4 regions of the Bradyrhizobium sp. AUGA SZCCT0105 genome follow, and region 2 is predicted to be linked to each of the others. Evidence: predicted binding sites of a transcription regulator. Region 2 holds the regulator's gene; each other region holds the start of a gene.

Region 1 (7,216 bases), on a different contig from region 2:
CAGCTCGGGCGTCGGCGACGGGCTCGGCACCGGATCGGGCTTGGTCTCAGTCTGGACCTCGCTCCTGGCAACCTCCTGCGGCGTCACGATCTCGACCGGCACCGTGTCAGCGGCGACCGGATCGAACTGATGCACCTCCGAATACAGGAAAATCAGCGCGAGCAGCATCAGGTGCACGAACACCGATGCCATCAGATCCGCGTTTGGCCGAAACTTCATCCCACTCGATCACATCAGTGTCGTCTCCCCGCCGGTCACAATACCGGGTGGAACCCGCCTGCCTCAATCCCCATTCGGTGCAAAACCGCAATCGGCCAGCGCGCAATAGCATGATCGGGAGCGCTGCCCAGCCATATGCCGCGCGGCGATTCACAGGCAAGGACCCAACGCGCCATGGGCCATCAGATGGGCATCACCGCGCGGCCGCGCTCCCGATCGCCAAAATCTCGCGCATGTCCTCATCCGACAACTCGAAGTCGAAGATATCCAGATTTTCCTGGAGCCGCTCGAGCTTCGAGGTGCGCGGGATCGCCGAGACATTCTGCTGCACCAGCCAGCGCAGGCAGACCTGGGCAGCCGTCTTGCGATAACGGTCGCCGATCCGCGCCAGCGCGCGGTCGCCCTTGACGCGGCCCTTCGCGATCGGGCTGTAGGCGACGAATGCCATGCCATGGCGCGCACACGCCTCGATCACGTCGGCCTGGCCCAGATAAGGATGGTACTCGACCTGATCGCAGGCGAGCGGCTCGGGGCACGCCGCCACCGCCTCCTCGATCAACGCCACGTTGAAGTTCGAGACCCCGATATGCCGCGCCAGTCCCGCCTGCTTGACCCGCGCCAGCGCGCCGAGCGTCTCGGCAAGCGGCACGTGCGGGTGCGGCCAGTGCAACAGCAACAGATCGACCTCGGTCAGACGCAGCCGCGCCAGGCTCTCTTTGGCGGAACGTTCGAGATCCTTCGCCATGAAATGCGTGGTCCATATCTTGGTGGTCAGGAACACATCGTCGCGCTTGACGCCGGAGGCGCGCAGCCCCTCGCCGACCTCGCGCTCATTGTCATAGATCTGGGCCGTGTCGATGTGCCGGTAACCGAGCCGCAGCGCCTGCTCGACGATGCGGGCGCAGGTCCGCCCGCGCAGCTCCCAGGTGCCGAGCCCGATCGCGGGGATTCTGGCACCGTTGCCTTCGACCACATTCATGCGCCCATTATGCGCGCATGACGAGGACCTGCCAACTCACGCATGGGTTCCGCGATGAGCCGTCGCGACCGCTCACCGCTCCGGCTGGTAACCGTCGGTCAACGTCTTCAGGAAGGCGATGATGTCGGCTTCGTCCTGCGCGGTCATCGCCGGCGTGTCGCCGAGATGGCGCTCGAACGGCGGATCAGCGACGTCGACATTGCCGTGATGCTTTTCCGGCAGATCGTCGTATTTCCGCACCGTACCGTCGGCCGCACGCGGGTAGACCTTCTCCGGATTGGTATCGCGGAAGTTATAGAAATCGAGCACCTGCTCGAGGCTCGTGAAGACGCCGTTGTGGAAGAACACGCGTCGGGTTGCGGTGTTGCGCAAGGTCGGCGTCAGAAACATCCCGCAATATTGCGTCTGCTCGGCAATGTCCGTGCGGTACGGGCCGCAGACCCCGAGATCGAAATAGTTGGGATCGCGGTTGCTGGCGAGCGCGGCGTTGCGTGGCGCGCCGAGCGCCTCATACTGGTGGTCGGTGAACAGCGGCGGCAGGCCGTCGCGGGTCGGCGCCGAGGTATGGCAGCCGGCGCAATTGGCCTTGTCCGGATCGTTGAACAATTGCAGGCCGCGCAACTCGCTTTCGCTCAGCCGCGTCTTGCCTTCCAGCCAGTAGTCGAACTTGCTGCTGTAGGGATGGAAGCTCGACTCCTCGACCTGGTAGCGCGCGACCGCGAACATCGCCTCCGCGACCATCAGCCGCGTATTGTCGAAGATGTTCGCGCCGAACAGTTCGGCAAAGCGCGGGGCATAGCTCGCCTGGCGCAGCTTCTGCGCCACCACCTCGATGCTGCCGCCATCCATCTCGTTGGGATCGAGCAGCGGGAAGATCGCCTGGTCCTGCAGCGTATCGGCGCGGCCGTCCCAGAACAGTCCGCCCTGCGGCACGATGTTGACCGCCGACGCCGCGGTCCCGGTCGCGACCTTTTTCGCACGCGCGGCCTGCTGACCTGCCGCGGCCAACTGCGCGAAGTCGACGACATTGTCGTCCTCGTCCTTCTCCGGCCCGATGCTGAAATTCGGTTGCCGCTCGAGATAAGTCAGGCTTGGCACGGCGCGCGTACCCTGCCGCGATTGCGCGGGCCCGCCGAACATCACCGCCGCATTGTTGGGCGGTCCGTAGGCGTGGTCCGGACTGTGACAGGAGGCGCACGACAATGCGCCCGACGACGACAGCGACGCGTCGAAGAAGATCATCTGCCCGAGCTGCGCCATGCCGGACAGCGGGGCGACCGGCGGACGCCTGAGCTGCACCGGACTCGGATTTGTCCCCGGAAGTCCCTGGGTCTCGACTGCCGCAACGGCGCCGGCCATGCAGAGCAGGCCGGCGCCGAGAAGCCACAACATGCGGCCGTTCATATGACGTCCAGTGATCCCAGAGCGTTAGTGATGGTGATGATCGTCAGACGGGCTGACGATGACCGTGCCGGCCGTCGGATCGAGGAACAGCTTGTTCTGCCGATCGTCGTGGTCGTGATCGTGGCCATGATCGAAGTCGAACATGTCTGTGATCGATTCGACGCTGTCGTCGAACGAGCCGCCGCCGAGACGCTGGCCGTGCAGCCAGTTGTCTTCGATGAAGCGCACGACCGACGCCTGCGAGATGCGGGTGTGGCTGACGAAGTTCTTCTTGGCGTAAGGCGAGATCAGCAGGAACGGGATCCGCGTGCCGGGACCGCAGCGGCCGTTCACCGGCTGACCGTTCAGGCCCTTCGGCTGCGTCTGCTTGCCGATACCGCGGCCGCACTGGCCGGGACCGTTGACCTGGTCGGCGGTCGGATCATACGAGGCGCTGATCGGCGCAAGGTACTGGTGGTCGTACCAGCCGTCGGAGTCGTCATAGGTGATGATGACGGCAGTCTCGCGCCACTCCTTCTGCTTCTGCAGGAAGTTGATCAGCTCGACATTGCCCGCCTGCTCATCGAGCGGATCGGAGTTGCCGGGATGTCCGTCCTGATAGGCCGGCATCTTGATATAGGAGACCGCCGGGAAGTTACCGGCTTTCACCGAAGCGTAGAAGTCCTCGAGATCGTAGGCGTGGTTGGCCGGATCGAGCGTCTTGCTGCCGGGGACATAGGTGTGGCCGACCGCATCGACCGAACTCGGCCGCGCATGGGTCGGGTTGGCGGTCGACTTGTAGTACTGGAACCAGGCGTGGTGCGGGATGTAGTCGACGATGCTGCCGTTGACGTTGCTCGAGAAGGTGCTGCGGGCGCAGTTGGTGGTGCCGTTGCTGTTCTTGAGCGTCAGGTCGAAGCCGCCCATGAAGCTGCCCCAGCTGATGTGCTCGGCGTTGAGCAGGTCGCCGATGTTCTTGCTGGTCATCAGGACCTGGCTGGTCGTGCTCGAGCACGCGTCGTAGGCAGGGTCGGTATCACCGGTCAGCGTCAGGCCGCCCTGGCCGTCGGCGATCGACGATGACGTGCCGACGATGTTCTGCGCACCATTGGTCTGGCCGGAGACCACCTCGAGCGCGCCGGGCGTCGACGGACCGAAAGTGTCGGTCCAGTTGTTGTCGCTCATCGCGAAGTTCTGCGCGTAATTCCAGAACGCGGTGACGGTGTTGCCGTCGAAATAACCCATCACCTGCCCGTTGGTGCCGAAGGCGCCGACGCCGCCGGCGGTGCCGCGACCGGTGAACTTCGGAAACAGGTCTTCCCTGCCGTTGTCGACCGCCTGCTGCTCGGGCGTGTAGGCGTGGTTTTGCGAGCGCGTGTTGGCCTGGGTGCGATCGAGCCGGAACGGATTGGTCGCGCCGGTGCCGTTGGCCGCATTGGTGTTCGGGTTGTTGGTCAGCAGATTGGCGTTGGCGAGGTTGTTGACCTTCGGCGTATGCGGCTTGGCCGTGAACGGAATCGAGCCGGTCGGATTGGCCGCATTCGGGTAGGTTGCGAAATAGTGATCGAACGAGCGGTTCTCGTTGAAGATCACGACGAGATGCTTGATCGGCGTTTCCGTGTGAATGTCGTGCGGATGACGATGATCGTGATCTCGATCATCGTCGTGAGCGGCGGCGCTGCACACAACTGCAGCAGCAGCGACCAGACAGACTCCGACCGTTGAAAGGAATTTCGCCTTCACTTCTTGCCCCATTTTTTAAGGATTTATGACGTCGACATGCGACAAGTTATCCATCGCCGATGACAGCGCTGTGTAAGTTTCATCACAGCGATTCATCATCGCGCGTTCGATTCACGCGTCGGTTGCAGCGCGAGCAAACGGATGTTGCATCGTTGTCATCGAATCGATCGCGGTGTCGATAACGCCGCTATGCCAGCCGCATTTCAAAAATCTGGTAGATCGAGAAGACTAACTGGAGACCAGGAGGTCCGCCTGCACTTGAACCGTCACGACAAGTCTGCCCAACGGATGCGATGCGACAATCGCCCGCAACACATCGCTAGTGCATATACATCCAAAAGAATTCCTCATCTGCCTTGTTCATGTCGCTCGACATCACAAGCCCGAGTCTTTGGGTGACTTCCTGCACCATAACGTATGCTCGCCGAAATTCGCCCGAGCCCACAACTCCTTGAAACTCTCTAGCTCCACGGGATGGTTGTGGAGGAACATCTCCACTTGGTGTTCATACTCATTTTTCACTTCTTCGAGGGTTTTCATGTCGATGACAGTGAGAATGGCTGAAGAGTGACGTTCTGTATCGGAGTGCTGGTGATCGCCAATGTAGCTCGCCATCGAAGCTGCCAGGCTGATCGCCTTAATCCTTCATCCCGGTGATCGAGGCGCTCACCGCCCTGGGATCGCGCTGTGGCCAGCGGCCGCTTTCGACCTGCGCCAGGAAATCGCCGACGATCCGGTTGTATTCGTCGGGCTCCTCGATGTTGATGGCGTGGCCGCAGTTCGGCATGACGGCGAGCGCGGCGGACGGGATGCTCTGCTTCATCAGAACGCCCGGCAGCAGGCACGGCCAATCCTCGTCACCGGTGATGATCAGCGTCGGCACCGTGATGCGCTTCATCTCGTCGACCAGCGTGTAGAGCGAGGGACGCTCCTTCTGGACGCCCTGCTGGGTGTTGGCCGATCCCACCGCCGAATGCTCGGCCAGCATGGCCTTGAATTCGGCGTGGCCGCGCGGATCCTTGTTCTCGTACTGCACGCGGGTCGGGCCGTAGGCGTAACGCTCGGCGAACGTCGGCATGCCGTCCTTGCGGATCATGCCCGCGATCACGTCGGCCTCGGCGCGAAACGTCTCGCGCTTGTCGAGCTCGGCGCCATAGCCGCAACCGCCGATGCACAGCGACAGCGCGCGCGCCGGGTGACGCAATCCGAAATGCAGCGTCGCAAACCCGCCCATCGACAGGCCGACGATGTGCGCCTTCGGCGCGCCGATGTGATCGAGCACGGCAAGAATATCGTCGGCGGCGCGCGCCTGCGAATAGGACGAGACCTGCTCGGGCACGTCAGACGGTGGGAAGCCGCGCGCATTGTAGGCGATGGTGCGGAAGCGCTTGCCGAAATGCCGCATCTGCGGCTCGTAGCTGCGCAGGTCGCCGGCGAATTCATGGACCAGGATCACCGGATGGCCGGATCCGGTCTCCTCGAAATAGAGCCGCACGCCGTCATCTGTCGTCGCGTAGGGCATGGTGGTCTCCTGCCTTCTTGCTTTGCAGGTTACGGGATGGTCGCTCCTGCGGGTGGTTTGGCGCGCGGCAAATATGTGCCGTGGTCCTTGCTGCCGACAAGGGTGCCGTCGTCGACGACCACCCTGCCGCGCACCATGGTCAGCACCGGCCAGCCGGTGACCTCGAGCCCTTCATAGGGCGTGTAGTCGGAGCCGTCATGGATCAGTTCGTGGCGGATCGTCACCTTGCGCTTGGGATCCCACAGCGCGATGTCGGCATCCGAGCCGACGGCGATCGTGCCCTTGCGCGGATAGAGGCCGTAGATCTTGGCATGATTGGTGGCGCTGAAGGCGACGAAGCTGTTGAGGTCGATGCGGCCCTTGACCACGCCCTCGGAGAACAGGATCGGCAGCCGCGTCGCCACCCCGGGGATGCCGTTCGGTACCCAGCGGAAGCTGGTGCGCCCCTTGGGCGCGAGCTTGCCTTGCGGGTCGTGGTAGCGGAACGGACAGTGGTCCGACGAGAACACCGAGAACACTTCCTGCTGCAAGCCTTCCCAGCAGGCCTGCTGGCTGGCGACATCGCGCGGTGGCGGCGAGCAGACGTACTTTGCGCCCTCCATGTTGAGCTGATCGAGATCCTTCTCGGTCAGCATCAGGTATTGCGGACAGGTTTCGCCCATCACCGGCAAGCCCCGCTGCTGCGCGCGCCGGATCTCGTCCATCGCTTCGCGGTTTGAGACATGCACGATCATGATCGGCACATCGACGAGCTCGGACAGCGAAATCGCGCGGTGCGTGGCCTCGCGCTCGACCGGGATCGGCCGCGAGGTCGCGTGGAAGCGCGGCGCGGTGTTGCCGGCGCGTTCCAGCCGGTCGGTCAGGAAGCGGATCGCGTCGAAGTTTTCCGCATGCACCATCAGCATCGCGCCGGTCTCGCGCGCGACCGACATGGTCTCGAGCAATTCGCGATCCGACAGCGCCAGCCCCTCATAGGTCATGAAGACCTTGAGCGAGGTATAGCCGTCCTCGACCAGCGCCGGCAGCTCCTGGCCCAGCACATGCTCGGTCGGATCGGTGACGATCAGATGGAAGGCGACGTCGACGTGGCATTCGCCTTCGGCCAGCGAATGGTAGTGCTTGAGCGCCTCGCGCAGCGTCTGGCCCTTCTCCTGCAGGCAGAACGGCAGCACGGTGGTGTTGCCGCCGAACGCCGCCGAGCGGGTGCCGCTGGCAAAGCCGTCGGCCATCACGATGCCATCGCCCGATGGCTGGGCGAAATGGACATGGCTGTCGATGCCGCCGGGCAGCACGAGCCGGTCGGTGGCGTCGATGATCGTGGCCGCATCGCCGAGATCGCGGCCGAGCGCCGTGATCTTGCCGTCACGGAT
Region 2 (7,216 bases):
CCTATGTCGAGGTACTGTTCTCGGACATCACCGACAGCGGGGAGACCTTGAATCTGAGCGGGCTCGTGCGCGAGACCCTGCCGCCCGCGTTTCACCGGCTGAGTTGAGATCGATCCAGGAGGATTCCCATGACGACGAAGAAATCCCTGCTCTCCATTGACGAACCAGAGCTGAAGAAGCCGCTGCGCGCCGACCGGCCTCCTACCGAAGGCTTCGTGATCATTGTCGACAAACACTTCAAGTCGGAGTTCGACACCGCCGAGGCTGCTGAAACGTCTGGCCGACAACTGAAGGCGGCTTATCCGATGCTTCAGATCGAAATCTACGACGCCGCCGGCAAGACCCGCACCTTGCTGAGCTGACAGGCCTGGTTACCGGGCCTCGTGGGCGGCTTTCCGCCTACTCGACGCCGGCTTCCTGCGGCGTGAATTCGTAGACCGACGAGCAGAACTCGCAGGTCACGACCACCTTGCCGTCCTTGACCATCTCGGCGCGATCGTTCGGCGCAAAGCTCTTCAGCATCGACGACACCGCATCGCGCGAGCAGGAGCACTGCGCGCGCAGCGTTTGCGGGTTGAAGACGCGCACGCCGCGTTCGTGGAACAGGCGGTACAACAGCCGCTCGCCGGAGAGATCGGGATCGATCAGCTCGACATCCTCGACGGTGGAGATCAGCGACTGTCCCTCGACCCAGGCGTCGTCATCCGGCACGCTGTGCGTAGCCGTGCCCTCCGGCGCATCGCCGGGATGCAGATCGGCCTGCTTGGCGCGTTCGGGGGCCTTGGGCAGGAATTGCAGCAGGATGCCGCCGGCGCGCCAGTGCAGCTTGCCGCCTTCGCCGCCGCGCATCTCCTCGCCGACCGCGAGCCGCACCCGCGTCGGAATCTGCTCCGAGCGCAGGAAATATTCGTGGGCCGCCTCTTCCAGGCCGCCGCCGTCGAGCGCGACCAGGCCCTGGTAGCGGCTGGTGTTCGCGCCCTGATCGATCGTCATGGCAAGATGGCCCTTGCCGAGCAGCTCACCCGAGCTCTGCCCGTCCTTGAGGCGCGCCACATCGTAGCGCGCATAGGCACGCAGCCGGTCGGGCGCCTGGAAATCGACGATCAGGAGCGAGACCGGTCCGTCGGTCCGGGTCTGCAGGATGAAGCGGCCCTCGAACTTGACGGAGGAGCCGAGCAGCGTGGTGAGCACGATGGCCTCACCGAGCAGCTTGCCGACCGCCGGCGGATAATCGTGCTTGTGCAGGATCTCGTCGAGCGCGGGGCCGAGCCGGGTCAGCCGGCCGCGCAAGTCCAGCGCGCCGACCTCGAAGGCCAGCACGGCATCGTCGACAGGAACCGCCGAGGGCGCGCGAATGGGCGTCTCGGCCTGGATTTTGATGTCGGGGGATTGTGAAACCATGGCGCTCTATCTGGGGTCTCGGACCATGAAATAAAGGGGTTCAGCATACCGGGAATCGACGTCGTCCCTGCGAAAGCAGGGACCCATAACCACAGGATTTTTGTCGCGGCACAAGACGTCTGCCCATGTGCCTTTTTCGCAGGCCGCGGCGTATGGGTCCCTGCTCCAGTGAGCAATTGCGCACAAGGCAGGAACGACGGCATTGATATCGTCGACTACGCGACCGTGTCGAAACACCAGGCCAGGATGCCCTTCTGCGCATGCAGGCGGTTTTCCGCCTCGTCGAACACCACGGATTGCGGGCCGTCGATCACCTCGTCGGTGACCTCCTCGCCGCGATGCGCGGGCAGGCAGTGCATGAACAGCGCGTCCGGCTTGGCGAGCGACATCAGCTTGGCATTGACCTGATAGGGCTTCAGCACGTTGTGGCGGTGCTCGCCCTCCTTGTCGCCCATCGACACCCAGGTGTCGGTGACGACGCAGTCGGCGCCGCGCACGGCGGCTTCCGGATCGGTGCCGAGCATGATCGGCGCGCCGGTGGCCTTGATCCAGTCCCGCATCGGCTTCTTCGGCGAGAGCTCCGGCGGCGTCGCGATGTTGAGATTGAACTTGAACCGCTCGGCGGCGTGCGCCCAGGAGGCCAGCACGTTGTTGTCGTCGCCGGTCCAGGCCACCGTCTTGCCCTCGATCGAGCCGCGGTTTTCCTCATAGGTCATGAGGTCGGCCATCACCTGGCAGGGATGCGAACGCCGGGTCAGCCCGTTGATGACGGGCACGGTGGCATGAGCGGCGAGCTCGAGCAGCGCGTCATGGTTGAGGATGCGGATCATGATCGCGTCGACATAGCGCGACAGCACGCGCGCGGTGTCGGCGATGGTCTCGCCGCGGCCGAGCTGCATCTCGGCGCCGGTCAGCATGATGGATTCACCGCCGAGCTGGCGCATGCCGACGTCGAACGACACCCTTGTGCGGGTCGACGGGCGTTCGAAGATCATCGCCAGCGTCTTGCCTTCGAGCGGCTTCCTGCCCTTCTCATGCGCCTTCAGCTTCGCCTTCATGGCGGCACCGGCTTCGAGCATGTTGCGCAGCTCGGCGAGCGGCAGCTCGTTGATGTCGAGGAAGTGACGGACCGGCTTGCTCATTATCCAGCCGCCTTCTTCGGCTGCGGCGCCGATAGCACAGAGCAGGCGCGCTCGAGCGCTGTGATCGACTGGTCGATCTCGGCCTCGGTCACGATCAGGGGCGCCAGGAACCGCACCACATTATCGCCGGCGCCGACGGTGAGCAGTTTCTCGTTGCGCAGCGCGGCGATCAGATCGCCCGACGGCACCACCGCCTTGACGCCGATCAACAGGCCCTCGCCGCGCACCTCCGACAGCACGCCGGGATAGCGGTCCACGACGGAAGCGAGCTTCTGCTTGAGCAGCAGCGACATCTTCTGCACATGCTCGAAGAAGCCGGGCTTGAGCATGACGTCGAGCACGGCATTGGCGGATGCGACCGCGAGCGGATTGCCGCCGAAAGTCGAGCCGTGCGAGCCCGGCGCCATGCCGGCTGCAGCCTGCGCGGTCGCGAGCACCGCGCCGATCGGGAAACCGCCGCCGAGCGCTTTCGCCAGCGACATCACGTCCGGCGTGACGCCGGTGCGCTTGTAGGCGAACAGCTCGCCGGTGCGGCCCATGCCGGTCTGCACCTCATCGAAAGCGAGCAGCAGGCCATGCTCGTCACACAGCGCGCGCAACGCCTTGAAGAACGCCTGCGGCGCCGAGCGCACGCCGCCCTCGCCCTGCACCGGCTCGATCAGGATGCCGGCCGTGTGCGGGCCGATCGCCTTCTTCACCGCCTCGATGTCGCCGTGCGGCACCTGGTCGAAGCCGTCCATCGGCGGGCCGAAGCCCTCGAGATATTTCGCCGAGCCGGTCGCGGCCAGCGTGCCCAGCGTGCGGCCATGGAAGGCGCCTTCGAAGGTGATGATGCGGTAGCGTTCGGGATGGCCCTTGGAGAAGTGGTGGTGGCGGACCAGCTTGATCACGCCCTCCATCGCTTCCGCGCCGGAATTGCAGAAGAACACGAAGTCGGCAAAGCTCTGCTCGCACAGCCGCGCCGCAAGCACCTCGCCGTCCGGGCTCTTGAACAGGTTCGACATGTGCCAGAGCTTGGTCGCCTGCTCCTGCAGCGCCTTGACCAGATGCGGATGCGCATGCCCGAGCGCGTTCACCGCGACACCGGAGGTGAAATCGAGATAGCGGTCGCCATTGGTTGCGATCAGCCAGGCGCCCTCGCCGCGCTCGAAGCCGAGATCGACCCGGGCGAAGACGGGGAGCAGATGCGACGAGGCGTTGGTCATGGCGTTCACTGCCGGTTTGAAGCCGTCAATCGCCGCGCGCCTTGACGCCTACGCAGCAACCGCCAGCTTCGGAAAACAAAACGGCCGCCTTTGCGGGCGGCACGTGCGGGTCATTCTATGCGGCGGCCGGTCAGTGTCAATCGCCAGGAGCCGGCCTTTGCCGGCCTTCCTGCAATGCGAAACCGGCGCAATCCGGAGCATTCCGGTGCGGTGGAAAAGCCTCATAGCAATGCTTAACTTTGTGGGAACATGTGGACGCACGGCCGCGGACTCTTGCGCCAGAGTCACGCCATATTGTAGCGTTTGGCCTGTCGGGTACGACATCTCGTGCGGCAGTACTGGACCCTCTAAGTAGCCTTCGTGTCTCGCGTAAACGTTCGGGCGCAACACCGTGCCCGGCGAGGGCTAAGGGATTCTGGCCGCAGGGATATTTGTCCAGATTGGCTCGCAGCGCCGCTCCGATGAGTGGCCGGCGCCATGCGAAAGGAAGAATGTGATGACTGTATTGACCTGGTCCGACGATCGCGTCGAGCAGCTGAAGAAGCTCTGGGAATCCGGCCTCTCGGCCAGCCAGATCGCGGCGGAACTTGGCAATGTGACGCGAAACGCCGTGATCGGCAAAGTACATCGGCTCGGCCTCTCCGGCCGCGCCAAGGCCCCCTCCACGGCCGCGCCGCGGCAGCGCAAGGCCCGCCCCGCCCAGCACATGATGCGGGTGGCGCGCCCGGTCTCGCGCGGCAACACTGCGCTTGCGCACGCCTTCGAGGTCGAGATGGAGCCCGATCCGATCTCCTTCGACAACGTGGTGCCGATGAGCCAGCGGCTGTCGCTGCTCGAGCTCAACGAGGCCACCTGCCATTGGCCGGTCGGCGATCCCTCGAGCCCGGAATTCTTCTTCTGCGGCGGCAAGGCGCTCGCCGGTCTGCCCTATTGCGCGCATCACTCGCGCGTCGCCTATCAGCCCGCCGCCGATCGCCGCCGGCCGTCGGCGAAGCCACAGATCAAGTAAGCACTCGGGAAACTGCCTGGACTGTAAAAACAAATCCCCGCGAAAGCGGGGATTTTTTTGTGGCTCGTAGCCCGGATGGAGCGAAGCGTAATCCGGCGCGGTGTTTGAAGCGGAGAATGAAGTTCTGGATTTCGCTTCGCTCCATCCGGGCTACGTCACATCACCGGCGTCGTCCCGGCGAACGCCGGGACCCATAACCACGAATGGGCGTTGTTAGAAAGTCGTCTGGCCGCTTGCCGATTGCGCCGGCCGCGGCTTATGGGTCCCGGCGTTCGCCGGGACGACGCCGTGTTGTGGTTTACGATTGTCGGCCAGCCTTACGGCTGCGGTTCGGCCTTCGCGAAGCGGTCGTCGAGCGCGTAGCCGGCGCCGCGCACGGTGCGGATCGGATCCTGCTCGCGGCCCGGATTGAGCAGCTTGCGCAGGCGGCCGATATGCACGTCGACGGTACGCTCATCGATATAGATGTCGCGGCCCCAGACGCTGTCGAGCAGCTGCTCGCGGCTGAACACGCGGCCGGGATGCTCGAGGAAGAATTCGAGCAGCCGATACTCGGTCGGACCGAGATCGATCGGACGTCCCGAGCGCGCCACGCGGCGCTTTTCGCGGTCGAGCTCGATGTCGCCATAGGTCAGCACGGTCGCAAGCCGCTCCGGGCTCGCACGGCGCAGCAGGCCCTTCACCCGTGCCAGCAGTTCCGGCACCGAGAACGGCTTGACGATGTAGTCGTCGGCGCCGGTGGCAAGCCCGCGCACGCGCTCGCTCTCCTCGCCGCGCGCGGTCAGCATGATGATCGGAAGCTGCTTGGTCTCGGGCCGCGCCCGCAGGCGGCGGCACAGCTCGATGCCGGACAGGCCCGGCAGCATCCAGTCCAGTACCACGAGGTCGGGAACGCGCTCCTTCAGGCGGGTGTCGGCATCGTCGCCGCGCCCCACCGTCTCGACATCGTAGCCTTCCGCATCGAGGTTGTAGCGCAACAGTGTCGTCAGCGCTTCCTCGTCTTCGACTACCAGAATGCGTGCGCTCATCGGCTTAAGTTCTCTCTCTGTGATGATCCGTTGCCCAGACGCAAACCGAAACGCTTGCTTTCCTGAGCATAATCCCCGCGGAAACGACTTGTCGTGAAGACAATCCGGCTCCGCGCCTGCGGATCATGTCCTAGGTACCGGGCACCGTGGTGGCAAAGTTGGTCATGTCGCCCTTCGGGCGCTTGTCGGTGATCTGCTGGCCCTCGATCATGTAGAACACGGTTTCGGCGATGTTGGTGGCGTGATCGCCGATCCGCTCGATGTTCTTGGCGCAGAACATCAGATGGATGCAGAACGAGATGTTGCGCGGATCCTCCATCATGTAGGTCAGCAACTCGCGGAACAGCGAGGTGCAGATCGCATCGACCTCCTCGTCGCCCTTCCAGACGTTCATCGCCGCCGGCAGGTCGTGCGCGGCATAGGCGTCGAGCACCGACTTGACCTGCGACAGCACGAGGTCGGTCATGTGCTCCAGGCCGCGGATCAGCTTCAGCGGCTGGAAATCGCTTTCCAGCGCCGCGACGCGCTTGCCCATGTTCTTGGCGAGGTCGCCGATCCGCTCGAGGTCGGTGGCCACGCGCATCGCGCTGACGATTTCGCGCAGGTCGATCGCCATCGGCTGGCGGCGGGCGATCGTCAGCACCGCGCGCTCTTCGATCACGCGCTGCAGATTGTCGATCTCGATGTCCGCGGCGACCACGCGCTTGCCGAGCGCGACGTCGCGACGGATCAGCGCGTCGACCGACTCGGTGATCATCCGCTCGACGAGGCCGCCCATCTCGGCGACCAGGCGGGTCAACTCCTGCAGGTCGCTGTCGAATGCCTTGGCGGTATGTTCAGAAGCCATCGCTTGTCTCCCTCATGATCCCGGGGATCATGATTTGGTGTCCTCAGTTTCGCATGATCCGGTCGGAAAACCGGTACCCAATTTTGCGGACCATGCGCTAGCCGAACCGGCCGGTGATGTAGTCCTGGGTGCGTCGATCGCTCGGCGAGGTGAAGATCTTGTTGGTGTCGTCGAACTCGATCAGCTCACCGAGATACATGAAGGCGGTCTTGTCGGAGACGCGCGCCGCCTGCTGCATGTTGTGGGTGACGATTGCGATCGTGTAGTCTTCGGAGAGCTCCTGGATCAGTTCCTCGACCTTGGCGGTCGAGATCGGATCGAGCGCCGAGCACGGCTCGTCGAACAGGATCACCTCGGGACGCACCGCCACGGTGCGCGCGATGCACAGGCGCTGCTGCTGGCCGCCGGAGAGCGACAGGCCGGAAGCGTTCAGCTTGTCCTTGACCTCATTCCACAGCGCGCCGCCGCGCAGCGCCTTCTCGACCCGGTCGTCCATCTCGGACTTCGAGATCTTTTCGTAGAGGCGGATGCCGAAGGCGATGTTCTCGTAGATCGTCATCGGGAACGGCGTCGGCTTCTGGAAC
Region 3 (7,216 bases), on a different contig from region 2:
TCACATAGGCAACACCGCGTCACGCGCCCGTCACTTGCGCGCAAACCGCTATTGACAGCGGCTCCTCAACTAGCCAAGTGAAGCACCGTTTTTCAGCAAAATTCTGGGATGACCACGTTGGCCAAGTCCGAGCTCGGAACCAAGCGCATTTGCCCGACCACGGGCAAGAAGTTCTACGACCTCAACAAGAATCCGGTGATTTCGCCCTACACCGGCGAGGTCGTGCCGATCGCGCCCGTAGCCCCGCCGCGGGGCGGCCGTGGCGCCACCGTCAGTTCACCTGCGACCGCCGCCGAGATGCCCGAGGCGGCCGAGACCGAAGAGTTGGTCTCGCTCGAGGAGGCCGATGCCGAGGAGAACACCGGCAAGGTCAAGGCCGTGGTTCCCGAATCCGAGGACGATATCGAGGTCGACGAGACCATCGACGACGATGACGACGACGATTCGACCTTCATCGCCGACGAGGAAGAGGGCGATGAGGACGTGACCGATATTATTGGTGACGTCGGCGGTGACGAAGAGACTTGAGATCGGCGCCGATCTATGATCAACGGTGCTGCCGCGCGAGTCATCCAGGCCGCGCGGGCCGGGATCGATCCCCCAGGATCATCCCAACTGGATAAGGGGCCATAGCTCAGCTGGGAGAGCGCTTGCATGGCATGCAAGAGGTCGGCGGTTCGATCCCGCCTGGCTCCACCACGCTTCGCCCTTCGGGCTACGCGTGGCGCAGCCACGAGTTGCCTGAAGGGCGAAGCGTGGTGTCCGGCGTAGCCCGAAGGGCGAAGACGGACTGCCAAGGGTTCTACTCCCGTCCGGCCTCAGTGGATGCGAATGTGGTGCGTCTACATCATCCGCAGCATCAACTTCCCTGAGCAAGAATACATTGGCGCCACCGAGGATCTGAAACGGCGGATTCCCGAGCATAACGCCGGCAAGTCCGCGCACACCTCAAAATTCAAGCCGTGGCAGCTCGTCTGGTACTGCGCATTTCCCGACAAGTACAAAGCCCTGGCGTTCGAGAAATACCTCAAATCCCATAGCGGCCGCGCCTTCGCCAAGAAGCGCCTCTAGCAACCTCCGCGCCGCATTTTTGATCCAGAACAAAGCTCGAGCGTCCATTGGTTGCTATCTTCTCCGGTGCCAACGGACGCCAAGCCATGCGCGATTCCAGCTGGACCGAATTCTTGCGGTGCCCGAGGTGCCAGCGCACGGGCCATGCCCGGCTTTCGGAGATCACGCCCTTCCGAAATCGGATCGAACTGGTCCCGGAGGGCTTCGAGATTCGTCACGACGAGCGCGGCAGTGATTTCCAGTGCGCGACTTGCAGAGTGCCGGTGCAGCCCTAACAAGCGCGCCCCGTTTCGCGCCCGCTACTCCCCCAGCACCGCATTGAGCCGGTCGCGCAGCGCGACGATCTCGTTCTTCATCGCCATCAACTCGCCAACCGTACAGTCCGAGGCCGCGAGGATCGACTGCGGAACGGCCTTGGCCTTTTCACGCAGCGCGTGGCCCTGCGGCGTCAGCGCGATCAGCACCACCCGCTCGTCTTCGGTGCTGCGGGTTCGCCTGATCAGTTCCGCCGCTTCCAGCCGTTTCAGCAGCGGCGTCAGCGTGCCGGAATCCAGGAACAGCCGCTCGCCGAGGTCCTTCACCGGCACGTCGTCGCGCTCCCACAGCGCCAGCATCACGAGATACTGCGGATAGGTCAGCCCGAGCCGGTCGAGCAGCGGCTTGTAGACGCGGTTGAAGGCGTGCGCGGTCGAATAGACCGCAAAGCAGATCTGGTTATCGAGCCGCAGCGCCTGATCCGCCGCCGTCTGTTTCCTGACCATGATTCCCATCGAATCCATCTCGTTTCCGGGTCATTCTGGGCCCACAGGACCGCGGATTCAATTGCGAACAATTAAATGTGAGACCGCATAATTTATATTGTGCACAATCTAATTGGATGCAATACATGGCTTGTTGAATTCAAGCTGAAGTCCAAACCCAAGGGAGACCACAATGTCTGTGAACGTGCTCTACAAGACCAGCGCCAAGGCAACCGGCGGCCGCGACGGCCATGCGGCAACGCTCGACGGCGCGCTCGACGTCAAGCTCACGACCCCGAAGGAGCTCGGTGGCGGCGGTGGCGCCGGCAACAATCCGGAGCAGCTGTTCGCAGCCGGCTATGCCGCCTGCTTCATCGGCGCCATGAAGTTCGTGGCCTCCCAGGGCGGCCCCAAGGTTCCCGCCGACGCCTCGGTGACCTCGACGGTCGGCATCGGCCCGCGTTCGGAAGGCGGCTTCGGCCTTGCCGTCGACCTCGCCGTCTCGCTGCCCGGCCTCTCCCGCGCTGACGCCGAAGCGCTGGTCGAGAAGGCCCACCATGTGTGCCCCTATTCCAACGCGACCCGCGGCAATGTCGACGTCAAGCTGAGCGTCGTCTAGTTCACCGACTGCCGATAGTCCGCCACGTCCCGCGTGGCGGACTATTGCATTTCAAGAGAGCATTGCATTGCGGATGCCAGTTCGCTCTTTTCAGTTCGCTTGGCGAACGCACGCGCCGCCTGCTGCATGGGCCTGCGCCGACGGAAGCATTGCTGCCTCGCCTGAAGACCGTTAGCTCTGGGACCCTCGTTTTCCGATCCCAACTGAGCGAAGGTTGTTTCCATGAATACCCCAGCGGCTACCGGCGCGATGACCGGACTGCGCGTGATCGATCTGACGCGCGTGCTCGGCGGCCCGTATTGCACCCAGATCCTTGCCGACCACGGCGCCGACGTGATCAAGGTCAAGCCGCCCGCCGGCGACGAGGTGCGCGACTGGGGCCCTCCCTTCCATGAGGAAGACGCGGCCTATTTCGTCGGCATCAACCGCAACAAGCGCTCGATCGGCCTCGACCTCGCCTCCGAGGGTGGACGCGCGGTGCTGATGAAGATGCTCGAAACCGCCGACGTGCTGATCGAGAACTTCAAGCCGGGCACGCTCGACAAATGGGGCATCGGCAACGACGTGCTGCGCGCGAAATTTCCGCGCCTCGTACATTGCCGGATCTCCGGCTTCGGCGCCGACGGCCCGCGCGGCGGCAATCCCGGCTATGACGCGATCATCCAGGCGATGACCGGCATGATCGCGGCGACCGGTTCGCCCGAGAGCGGCCCGATGCGCATCGGCGTGCCGCTGGTCGACATCACGACCGGGCTCTATGCGGCGATCGGCATCCTGATGGCGCTGTCGGAGCGGCAGCGCTCGGGGCTCGGCCAGTTCATCGAGACCACGCTGTACGAGACCGGGCTTGCGATCATGCATCCGCACACCGCGAACTATTTCATGCATGGCAAGCCGCCGTCGCTCACCGGCAACGAACATCCCAACCTCGTGCCTTACGCGATCTTCCCGACCAAGACCGACAACATCTTCATCGGTGTCGGCAATGACGGCACCTTCCGCAAGCTCGCCAAGGAAATCGGCAAGCCCGAGCTCGGCACCGATCCGCGCTTTGCCCGCAACAAGGACCGCATCGCCAACCGCGATGCGCTGAGGGCCGAGCTTGCCGCGGTGTTCAGCCAGCACGAGGCCGAACCGCTGTGCAACCGGCTGCTCGCCGCCGGCTTGCCGGCCGGCCCGGTGCAGAAGATCGACCAGGCGCTGACCAACCCGCACACGATCCATCGCGGCGACGTCATCGAGAAGGATTGGTACAAGGGCGTCGCCTCGCCGATCCGCCTCGAACGCACCAAGCCGAGCCTGCGCCGCACGCCACCGAAGTTCAGCCAGCACGCTGCGGAAGTGCTCGGCGAGTTCGGCTACTCCAAGGACGAGATCAACGGCCTGGTCGACAAGGGCGTGGTCTGCGGTCCCCAGCGCCAGCGCTGACGCGTCAGGAGATCACGTCGAATACCGACCGCGATGGCGGTGCACTCCCTCGCCCCGTTCTTACGGGGAGAGGGTTGGGGTGAGGGGCTGTCTCCGCGCATACGACAGTAGCGGCGTTTGCGGAGAATCCCCCTCACCCGGAACGCATCTAACGATGCGTTCCGGCCTCTCCCCGCACGCGGGGCGAGGTGATGCGGAGTCCGTGTCTTCGAGAACCGTCAGCCCCTGCGGTGCAACGTCGCGTCCGGCGTTGCACCGCACGCACGCGGCTGCGTTCTCCGCCTTTTTTAGCGCTTCCCTTTGCTTCGGCTTCCCCCGTACCATGGCTTTCGTTTATACGGTCATTTGAACGTCATCCGGCGCTGTTAACGCGCGCAACGAAAGATGACGTTCCAACCGGGAGGGGCTTTTGATGATTTTCAGACGACTCGGCGCTGCTGCGGCAGCTGCTGCCACGCTTGTATTCGCGTCGCCTGCGTTTGCAGTGACGGAGATTCAGTGGTGGCACGCGATGACCGGCGCCAACAACGACGTCATCGTCAAGCTGGCCAACGATTTCAACGCCTCGCAGTCCGACTACAAGGTGATCCCGACCTACAAGGGCGGCTACGCCGACACCATGAACGCCGGCATCGCTGCGTTCCGCGCCGGCAACGCGCCGCACATCATGCAGGTGTTCGAGGTCGGCACCGCAACGATGATGGCCGCCACCGGCGCCGTCAAACCGGTCTACAAGCTGATGGCCGACGCCGGCGAGAAGTTCGATCCGAGCGTCTATCTGCCCGCGATCACCGGCTATTACTCGACCTCAAAGGGCGAGATGCTGTCGTTCCCCTTCAACTCGTCGTCGACCGTGATGTGGGTCAATCTCGATGCGCTGAAGAAGGCCAACATCGCGGAGATTCCGAAGACCTGGCCGCAAGTGTTCGAGGACGCCAAGAAGCTGAAGGCGGCCGGCTACACCACCTGCGGCTTCTCCGGCTCGTGGGTCACCTGGGTCAATCTCGAGCAGCTCTCGGCCTGGCACAACGTGCCGCTCGCCAGCAAGGCCAACGGCCTCGACGGCTTCGACACCGTGCTCGAATTCAACGGTCCGCTGCAGGTCAAGCATCTCGAGAACCTGGTCGAGCTGCAAAAGGACAAGACCTACGACTATGCCGGCCGCACCAACACCGGCGAAGGCCGCTTCACCGCGGGCGAGTGCCCGATCTACCTGACCTCGTCGGCCTTCTTCGGCAACGTCAAGGCGCAGGCCAAGTTCAACTTCACCGCCGCGCCGATGCCGTATTATCCCGACGTCAAGGGCGCGCCGCAGAACTCGATCATCGGCGGCGCCTCGCTGTGGGTGATGGGCGGCAAGTCGGCCGAAGAATACAAGGGCGTGGCCAAGTTCCTGACCTTCCTCTCCGACACCGATCGCCAGATCTGGATCCACAAGGCCTCGGGCTATCTGCCGATCACGAAGGCAGCCTACGCCAAGGCCAAGGAAGAGGGCTTCTACAAGGACCAGCCCTATCTCGAGACCCCGTTGCTCGAACTCACCAACAAGGAGCCGACCGAGAATTCCCGCGGTCTGCGCCTCGGCAACATGGTGCAGCTCCGCGACATGTGGTCGGAGGAGATCGAGCAGGCGCTGGCCGGCAAGAAGACCGCCAAGCAGGCGCTGGACTCGGCCGTCGAACGTGGCAACCAGATGCTGCGGCAGTTTGAAAAGACCGCCGTCCACTGACATGATGTCTTGAGACCATCAACCGGCAGGCCGCAAACGCGGCCTGCCATTTTGCCGAGATCATGCAAAAGCAAGCGATTTTCCAGTCAAAGCTGTTGCCTTACGCGCTGGTTGCCCCGCAACTCGCAATCGTCCTGATCTTTTTCTACTGGCCGGCCGCGCAGGCGGTGATCCAATCCTTCCTGCTGCAGGACGCCTTCGGCCTTTCGACCACCTTCGTGTGGTTCGAGAACTATCTCGAATTGTTCAAGGACCCGGCCTATTTCGCCGCCATCGTCCGAACCTTCGCGTTCTCGCTTGCGATCGCGGTGTCCTCGTTGTCGTTCGCGCTGCTGCTCGCGGTGATGGCCGACAAGCCGCTGCGCGGCTCGACGCTGTACCGCACGCTGCTGATCTGGCCGTACGCCGTCGCCCCGCCGGTGGTCGGCGTGCTCTGGGTGTTCATGCTGCACCCCTCGCTCGGTGTGCTGTCGCGCTATCTGCGCGCCATGGGCGTCGACTGGAATCCGCTGCTCGACGGCGACCAGGCCGCAGCCCTGATCATCCTCGCCGCGGCCTGGAAGCAGATCTCGTACAATTTCCTGTTCTTCCTTGCCGGGCTGCAGAGCATCCCGAAGAGCGTGATCGAAGCCGCTGCGATCGACGGCGCCCGCCCGATGCGGCGGTTCTGGACCGTGATCTTCCCGCTGCTGTCGCCGACCATCTTCTTCCTCTTGGTGATCAACATCGTGTACGCCTTCTTCGACACCTTCGGCATCATCGACACGATGACCCGCGGCGGCCCGGGCAAGGCGACCGAAACGCTGGTCTACAAGGTCTATACCGATGGCCTGCTCGGCGGCAATCTCGGCTCCTCCGCGGCACAGTCGGTCATCCTGATGGTCATCGTCATCGTGCTGACCGGCATCCAGTTCCGCTTCGTCGAACGCAAGGTGACCTACTGATGGTCGAGGAGGAGGGTTTCCAGCGCTATCTGGCTCACGCCATCCTGTGGATCGGGATCGCGATCGTCGCCTTCCCGGTCTATCTGGCGATCGTCGCCTCGACCCAGGACAACGCCGTCATCGCCAATGGCCAGATGTCGCTGTTGCCCGGCGGCCATTTCTTCAAGACCTACTACCAGACGCTGTTTGTCGGCACGAGCGGCTCGACCCGCGAGCCGGTGCTCAACATGATGCTGAACTCGCTGATCATGGCGCTCTTGATCGCGGTCGGCAAAATCGCGATCTCGATCATCTCGGCCTATGCGATCGTCTATTTCCGCTTTCCGTTCCGGATGGCGATCTTCTGGATCATCTTCATCACCTTGATGCTGCCGGTCGAGGTGCGCATCTATCCGACCTACAAGATCGTCGCCGACCTGCATCTGCTCGACAGCTATGCCGGCCTGTCGCTGCCGCTGATCGCCTCGGCCACCGCAACGCTGCTGTTCCGGCAGTTCTTCATGACCGTGCCGGATGAATTGCTGGAGGCCTCGCGCATCGACGGCGCGGGCCCGTTCCGCTTCTTCTGGGATACGCTGCTGCCGCTGTCGCGCACCAACATGGCCGCGCTGTTCGTGATCCTGTTCATCCTCGGCTGGAATCAGTATCTCTGGCCGCTTTTGATCACCACGCGCGACGACATGCA
Region 4 (7,216 bases), on a different contig from region 2:
CAGGCCGGTCGCGGCGGCGAGCTTGTGCGCGGAGAAATCCGGCTCGGTGAAGCGCTTGGCGAGGATCATCAGCAGCGACTTCAGCCTGACCGCGCGAAGCCCGCGGCGTTGTGCTGCGGCCGCAAGATCGCCGCGGGCGCCGAGGCCGAGGGCTGCGAGATCCAACAGATGCGCCGCGATGGCGAAGCCGGCCTCATCGACGGCATCGGGCGATTGCAGCAGCAGGTCGCTATAGTCCATCGCCAGCGACAGCGCGCCGCCCGGCGCGAGCTCGCGGCCGACCAGGTCGTCGACCCCGGTGACCATGGATCGCAAGGTCGCCATCGGCAGATGGACGTTGGTGAAGCGCTTGTGGTGGGCGCCGTCGGCGGTGAAGAACGGCTCGTCGAGCTTGAGCAGCACCATCGCGCCCGGCCGCATCTGGAATTCGCGCCCGCGATGCGTCACGGTCGAGGCGCGGTCGCCGGTGTTGCGCGCCAGGCAGTAACGGTCGTCATTGGTCGCCAGCACCTGGCGCCGCTCGCGCCGCACGGTGGTGAAGCTGCCGTTGCAACGGCCGAGCAGGGTGGTGCCGATATGGATCGAGTTCATCGTCGCGCGAAACGGCACCGCCGGTGACGGGTCGAGCTCGCCGGTGTTGGAGAAATGCTCGAACAGTTCGGCGAAGAACATGTAGCGCTGCCGCTCACCCAGACCGGGCGGCAGCATGTCGGTCGACAGCCTTTTTTTGATGACGGACATCGGAAGGACGGGACCAAGGTGCTGGCCGGCAGTCTGGCCACCACGAGATGAACGGAAGGTGAAAGCCACCGGCCCTGTGCACAGCGCCGGACAGTCCAAGTCCGGAATCCTCCGGCGCTTCCCAGTCCAAGACGCGCCTGCCGCCGGGGGCTTACCGATGGCACCGGCTCGCAGCCGGCAAAGACCACTCAAAGTGAGCCCCCGCACACAAGCGGGCCAGCCAGAGGAGACCAAGAGATGAAGACTTCCGCGATCCGCAAGGTGCTGCTCGGGGTTGCGATCACCACCAGCATGGGGATCGGCTACGCGATCGGCGCCCAGCCGCACATGGACGAGAGCCTTGCGATGCTGCAATCGGCGCGCGCCGAGCTCACCAGGGCGACGCCGAACAAGGGCGGCCACCGAGAGCGTGCGCTCGGCCTGATCGATCAGGCGATGGGCGAGGTGCGTGCCGGCATCGCGTTCGCTGGCGGCGGCTAGCGCACGAATTGGAGAAGCGCGCAGCGAATTTTTGAAGAGATCAACGAATGACTTTTGACATCAGCAGAGGACGACACTCATGACCAGATTGATTGCGGCCGCCTTCCTTCTCGCCTCGCTCGGCAGCGCCGGCGCCATGCCGCTCGCGCCCGTTACGCCCACCGAGAATCCCGATGTCATCGCGGTCGCCGGCGGCTGTGGCGGCGGCTGGCATCGCGGTCCCTATGGCGGCTGCCGCCGCAACTACGCGCGGCCGTGGATGCACGCCTGTCCGCGCGGCTGGTATCTCGGCCCGGGCGGCCGCTGCCGCGCCAACGGCACCTGAGCATTTCGGCACCCAGGCCTTTTCATCACGCCGGCGGCGGACGGAAACGTCCGCCGCTTTTGCGTTCGATCCACTTCGCTCGAAAACGCTCTAGAAGACGCCCTTGTTCATGGTTCTGAGCCGCTGGGCCAGCGTCCTCATCACCTTCAGCGCGAAATGCGGCGTCTGGCTGACGAGGAAGAGAAACTGCTTTTCCGAGACCGGGACGAGCTCGACATCGGTGAGCGCCGTGGCGGTCGCACTCCTCGGCTCGTTGTCGATCAATGCCATTTCGCCAAAGATCGTGTCGGCCGGCAGGTCCGTTATGGTCTTGTTGCCGACCTGAATGCGCACATAGCCGCTCTTGATCACGAACAGCTCGTTGGCCTCCTCGCCCTCGCGAAAAATAATGCCACCGGCTCGGACCAGGCGGGTTTCGATATCGTTGCCCGTCAGAAGGCTGAAGCTTGCATCTGCCACTCGAGATTCCTTTCCCCGAACCCGGATGCAGATCTCTTGCATCCGGTTGTCTTGCTGCTCCGGCTAAAACAAATGCGCGAACACGAAGTAGAGAATGCCAGAGATCAGCATCGCCACCGGCAAGGTCAGAACCCAGGCCATGGCGATGTTGCGGATTGTCGACCATTGCAGGCCGGACCCGTTTGCGGTCATGGTGCCTGCGATGCCGGATGACAGCACATGCGTCGTCGACACCGGCAAGCCGTATCCGTCTGCCGCGGCGATGGTCGCCGCCGCCGTGATCTCGGCGCAGGCGCCCTGCGCATAGGTCAGATGGGTCTTGCCGATCTTTTCACCCACCGTCACGACGATCCGCTTCCAGCCGACCATCGTGCCGAGGCCGAGCGCGATGGCGACCGCGATCTTCACCCAGGACGGGATGAATTTGGTCGCGGCATCCAGCGAGCCCTTGTAGCGATTGAGCGTCGCGACATCGGCATCGTTCAGCCCGCTGTCGCTGCTCTTCATGAGCGAGCGCAGCGCCTCCGATACCAGATACATGTCGTTACGCGTGTTGCCGACGGTCTCGGCCGGGAATTTCGCCAGCGAACCATACTGAATGACCTGGTCGCTGATTTCGCCGACGAGAACGGCGAGTGACGGATAGGTATCGTCGGTGAGTTGTCGAAGCGCGATGTAGTTCGTCACCGCCGGACGCGGATTGCCCGTCACCTTGCGATCGGCTCCCCTATCCTCGATCGCCTTGCTCGCCGCCGCCGAATTCGCGGTGAATGCCGCGATCTGGCTCGCAGGCATCGCGCGGTTGAGTGCGTAAGCGGTCGGGACCACGCCGATCAAGATGAGCATGATGAGACCCATGCCCTTTTGACCGTCGTTCGACCCGTGAAAGAAGCTGACCATGGTACAGGTCAGGATCAGGATGCCGCGGATCCACCACGGCGGCGGCTGATCGCCTTTCGGCTCGCCGAACAGCGCCGGCGTTGCGCGCAACAGCGCGGTTTTCAGCCCGTAGAGCAGGATGGCAGCGAGCGCAAATCCGAACAGCGGCGACAGCAGCAGCGCCTTGCCGGTGTTGACGGCCTGCGACCAATCCACGCCGGACGTCCCCTCCCGTCCATGCATCAGCGCATTCGCGATCCCCACGCCCATGATCGATCCGATCAGGGTGTGCGAACTCGAGGCGGGCAATCCGAAATACCAGGTGCCCACGTTCCAGATGATGGCGGCGATCAGCAGCGCAAACACCATGGCGAAGCCGGCACTGCTGCCGACCTGAAGGATCAGTTCGACCGGCAACAACGAGACGATGCCGAAGGCAACGGCACCGCTGGAGAGCAGGACGCCGATCAGATTGAAGAGGCCCGACCAGACCACGGCAATGTGGGCCGGCATCGAGCGCGTGTAGATTACGGTCGCGACGGCGTTCGCCGTGTCGTGAAAGCCGTTGACGAATTCGAAGCCGAGCGAGATCAACAGCGCCACGAACAGCAGCAGGAACGCCGCATAAGAGGTCTTGCCCGCGCCCGTCGCGCCGACGTCCGCGTAGATGCTGTAGGCCACGAACAGCAGCGCGGCTCCGATCACGCCGAGATAGATGATGCCGGTAAGAGGATGAAAGCCCTTCTCGAGATCGGGGCCGCGGCGCCGCGCGGGCTCAATCGAACCAGGTAACGCTACATCGCTCATATGATCGCCCTCACGGCCGCGGGAGGACAAAAGCGGCCATGTGACATTGGGACTACGTTTACATGACGCCCATATGACAGTTCCATGAAGGGCAATGCCCCCGGCTTTCAGCCGACGTCTAATACATTGACAAAATTACTATAATTGCGCGACCGGCTGCTCGCCATGCGTTGGCATGACCACCTGTCCGGCTGCGATGCGCTCAATGTGCCGCCCCGTCAGAAATCGCCGAGCATGTCAAAGCCGGCGACTTCTGTTTTCCCGAGGCAATGCGTACATGCCCTAATGCTGGGACGCCGGCTGTGCCGGCACGTGCTGCTCTTCGGCATATTTGTGCGCCAGCCAGGACGTGATCACGCCCGGGATGAAGCCGACCAGCCCGTAGAGGATGAACTGCACGGCGCCGCTTTCGGAGCCGTGCGAGGCGTAGGTCAGCGCCGCGCCGACGAACGCCACGAGACCTACGATCAGCATCCGCACCGTCGGTGTGATCCGCCGCATATGCATCAGGATGTCGTCGATCGCGCCGAACATCAGCGACGGCACGATGCCGAACAGATAATTGTATTGCAGCGACTTCACGAACACGACGAACAGCTTCGCCACTTCGCCGCCATTGGTCTCGGTCCAGTAGCCGGACTGATAGGTGGTCATGAGCAGCAGCAGGAAGCCGCCGATGAACGGCCCGATGGCTGCGAAGATCAGATAGCGTTTCATGGCGTGCCCCTGCCCGACATCAGGCGAGTGTAACGCAGTCACGCGACGGTTCTAGGGAAATTCGAAAGCGCCCGGTAATGTTCCGGGATCATCGCGTCGATGCGCTGCAACAGTTCGCTGCGATACGGAATCGCCCGGACTCAGCCGGGCGATGAGATCGTGAGGACCGAGGTGAGCGCTGAAGCTGTTACTCACCCCACGCCGCGAAGGCGTCGTTGAAGGCGCGCTCGCCGGGGGCGCCCTTTTCGATCGCGATGATGGCACGGCGCTGGTTGGTGTAGACCAGCGGCACGTCGAACCAGGAGCGCTCCTTCAAGAGCTGCAGATTGCGCGAACGGTCGGCGTCGACATTGGAGAGGCCGACCAGGAAGAAGCCGTCGGTGACCTTGACCGCGAGCCCGGCCAGCGGCGTGCCGCGCGCCTGCTCGTTGGACTTCATCAGGATGCCCGGCACGTTGCCGACGCCGCCATTGGCGAAGTCCTGCGGCAGGATGAAGGTCAATTCCGCGGTATGGCTCGCCGGCAGCGATGAATCGGTGTTGCGGCGGAACGACATCGTCATCTTGAACTTGCGATCGGGGATGTCGATGTCAGCGCGCACGGCGATGTCGGGCTTCTGGTTGCCCGATCCCTTGACCTGCTCGGTGCGCCAGACCACCGAACCGACATATTGCTTGCCCTTCGGATCCGACGGGTCCTCGTCATAGAGCACCACGCGCTGCGCTACCGGGGCGACCGGCTCGCCGGACGACGACGGCTGGCCGACGCGGTCGGTGATCTTCTTGCTCGAAGGCGTCGCCGTGGCGTCCTTCGGCGCCTCGACGGGGGCCGAGGATTTGAACAGGCTGCTGACAAGGGTAGCGGCCTGCTGGTGGAACAGAAAGCCGGTGCCGACCAGGATCAGCAGGATGCCGATCGCGATCGCGGTCTTGAACGGGAACATCGAACCGACACGCGGCCGCTTCGGCTCGCGCTCGGCATTGCTGACCCGCGAGCGTGGCGGCGGCGGCGCCTGGGGCGGCTGCGGGGCGTAGCGCTCCGCCTCCTCGATCGACTCGTCGTAGGAATACGGCGCCTCAGGATCGCCGCCGCGATTTTCGAGGCTCGGCTCGAGCCGGTCGAATTCCGGCGAGGGCGACGGCACGTTGGCGTAGGTCTTGCGCGCGTTGCGGCTGGCTTGCGCCGCGGCACGGCCGAGATCGTCGGCGTCGGCGGTGATGTCGCGGAAGCCGCGCACGCCCGGGGCGGCCGGCGGCGTCGGGGGCTGCGCGCCTTCGGGGCCCCGGCGCGGCGCAGCCGGCCGGGCCTGCGGCGCCTGGGTATCGGGGCCAGCAGGGGCCTGCGGGTTCTGCGGCCGCGGCGGGGCCGGCGGCGGCGCATCGGGGCGCAAATTGCGCGGCGGGCGCGGTTCGGCCGGCGGCCGCGGGCGCGCGGCATTGTCGGCGGAATTGGCCTCGGGCGGCCTTGCACTTGCCTCCGGCGGCCTTGGATTGGCCCGGCGCAGCGGGTCGCTGCTGCGGGCTGCCCCGCCGCCGGGGCGCGAGGCCTCGCGGGCGCGCTGCGCGGCCTCGGACTCGACCTTGCGCACCGCCTCTTCCAGCGACAGCCGCTCGCGGGTGATCTCGGATTCGGAGAGCGGCGGCTGCACGCCGCGGAGCTGCTGGATCAACGCCGTCCGCGCCCGCGCATACAGCGCACGGCGGGCTTCGCCGGGGGCGTTGGGGTCCAGTCCGGCGATGGCACGGGCGATCAGCGGGTAGTAGTCAGCCATTTCCACACAATTGGTGGGATATAGGTAATATCCCGTTAAGCCTCGAACGGATTCTGTACCAGAATAGTATCTTCACGTTCCGGACTAGTGGAAAGCAGGGTGACCGGGCACCCCACCAGCTCCTCGACCCGGCGGACATACTTGATGGCCTGGGCCGGCAGGTCCGCCCAGGACCGCGCATGGGCGGTCGGCTGCTTCCAGCCCTCGATGATCTCATAGATAGGCTCGATGCGGGCCTGCGCGCCCTCGCCTGCCGGCAGGTGGTCGATTTCCTTGCCGTCGAGCATGTAGCCGATGCAGACCTTGATGCTGTCGAACCCGTCGAGAATATCGAGCTTGGTCAGCGCCAGTCCGGCAATTCCGCAGGTGCGGACGGTCTGCCGCACCAGCATCGCGTCGAACCAGCCGACCCGGCGCTTGCGCCCGGTGTTGACGCCGAATTCCTTGCCGCGGCGGCCGATTTCCTCGCCGATCTCGTCGTTCAGCTCGGTCGGGAACGGACCCTGGCCGACCCGGGTGGTGTAGGCCTTGCAGATGCCGAGCACATAGCCGACGGCGCCCGGACCCATGCCGGTGCCGGTCGCGGCCTGTGCCGCCACCGTATTGGACGATGTCACATAGGGATAGGTGCCGTGGTCGACGTCGAGCAGCGCGCCCTGCGCGCCCTCGAACAGGATGCGCTTGCCCTCGCGGCGCTTGATATCCAGCAGCCGCCACACCGTCTCGGCATAGGGCAGCAGTTTCGGTGCGAACGCCGTCAGTTCGGCGAGGATGCCTTTGCCGTCGATCTCCTCCAGATTGTTGCCGCGGCGCAGCGCATTGTGGTGCGCCAGCAGGCGTTCGATCTTGTGCGGCAGGGTATCGAGATCGGCGAGATCCATCAGGCGGATGGCTCTACGGCCGACCTTGTCCTCATAGGCCGGGCCGATGCCGCGGCGGGTGGTGCCGATCGAGGTGACGGCGTTGGAGGATTCGCGCAGCGAGTCGAGCTCGCGATGCAGCGGCAGGATCAGCGTGACGTTCTCGGCGATCCGCAG

What was found. Region 2 encodes PhoB, which activates phosphate uptake and scavenging genes when phosphate is short. Its sites were predicted from a motif close to TGTCATNNANCTGTCAT; they were not measured.
Region 1: JQ573_RS26225 (phospholipase C) is a predicted target of PhoB. The motif match lies at 4,339-4,355, and genes of this name have one in related genera.
Region 3: ugpB (sn-glycerol-3-phosphate ABC transporter substrate-binding protein UgpB) is a predicted target of PhoB. The motif match lies at 4,198-4,214, and genes of this name have one in related genera.
Region 4: JQ573_RS23690 (inorganic phosphate transporter) is a predicted target of PhoB. The motif match lies at 3,754-3,770, and genes of this name have one in related genera.

What each region holds. Positions count from the first base shown of each region.
Region 1 covers NZ_JAFCMK010000006.1:43,392-50,607, reverse strand. The annotation lists gene JQ573_RS26240 (hypothetical protein) at 1-219, opposite strand, end outside; gene JQ573_RS26235 (aldo/keto reductase) at 413-1,198, opposite strand; gene JQ573_RS26230 (cytochrome-c peroxidase) at 1,271-2,590, opposite strand; gene JQ573_RS26225 (phospholipase C) at 2,627-4,324, opposite strand; gene JQ573_RS26220 (hypothetical protein) at 4,700-4,939, opposite strand; gene JQ573_RS26215 (alpha/beta fold hydrolase) at 4,962-5,846, opposite strand; gene hydA (dihydropyrimidinase) at 5,876-7,216, opposite strand, start outside.
Region 2 covers NZ_JAFCMK010000008.1:320,519-327,734, forward strand. The annotation lists gene JQ573_RS32530 (signal transduction histidine kinase) at 1-107, shown strand, start outside; gene JQ573_RS32535 (hypothetical protein) at 129-362, shown strand; gene JQ573_RS32540 (Hsp33 family molecular chaperone) at 400-1,401, opposite strand; gene argF (ornithine carbamoyltransferase) at 1,617-2,543, opposite strand; gene JQ573_RS32550 (aspartate aminotransferase family protein) at 2,543-3,748, opposite strand; gene JQ573_RS32555 (GcrA family cell cycle regulator) at 4,245-4,757, shown strand; gene phoB (phosphate regulon transcriptional regulator PhoB) at 5,075-5,785, opposite strand; gene phoU (phosphate signaling complex protein PhoU) at 5,916-6,632, opposite strand; gene pstB (phosphate ABC transporter ATP-binding protein PstB) at 6,730-7,216, opposite strand, start outside.
Region 3 covers NZ_JAFCMK010000004.1:670,754-677,969, forward strand. The annotation lists gene JQ573_RS22710 (TIGR02300 family protein) at 118-528, shown strand; tRNA gene JQ573_RS22715 (tRNA-Ala) at 624-699, shown strand; gene JQ573_RS22720 (GIY-YIG nuclease family protein) at 832-1,071, shown strand; gene JQ573_RS22725 (MarR family winged helix-turn-helix transcriptional regulator) at 1,371-1,832, opposite strand; gene JQ573_RS22730 (organic hydroperoxide resistance protein) at 2,005-2,430, shown strand; gene JQ573_RS22735 (CaiB/BaiF CoA-transferase family protein) at 2,653-3,858, shown strand; gene ugpB (sn-glycerol-3-phosphate ABC transporter substrate-binding protein UgpB) at 4,271-5,587, shown strand; gene ugpA (sn-glycerol-3-phosphate ABC transporter permease UgpA) at 5,650-6,531, shown strand; gene ugpE (sn-glycerol-3-phosphate ABC transporter permease UgpE) at 6,531-7,216, shown strand, end outside.
Region 4 covers NZ_JAFCMK010000005.1:134,394-141,609, reverse strand. The annotation lists gene JQ573_RS23710 (AraC family transcriptional regulator) at 1-741, opposite strand, end outside; gene JQ573_RS23705 (hypothetical protein) at 979-1,221, shown strand; gene JQ573_RS23700 (GCG_CRPN prefix-to-repeats domain-containing protein) at 1,301-1,546, shown strand; gene JQ573_RS23695 (Crp/Fnr family transcriptional regulator) at 1,637-2,047, opposite strand; gene JQ573_RS23690 (inorganic phosphate transporter) at 2,069-3,691, opposite strand; gene JQ573_RS23685 (DUF5413 family protein) at 3,974-4,408, opposite strand; gene JQ573_RS23680 (hypothetical protein) at 4,596-6,179, opposite strand; gene JQ573_RS23675 (adenylosuccinate synthase) at 6,215-7,216, opposite strand, start outside.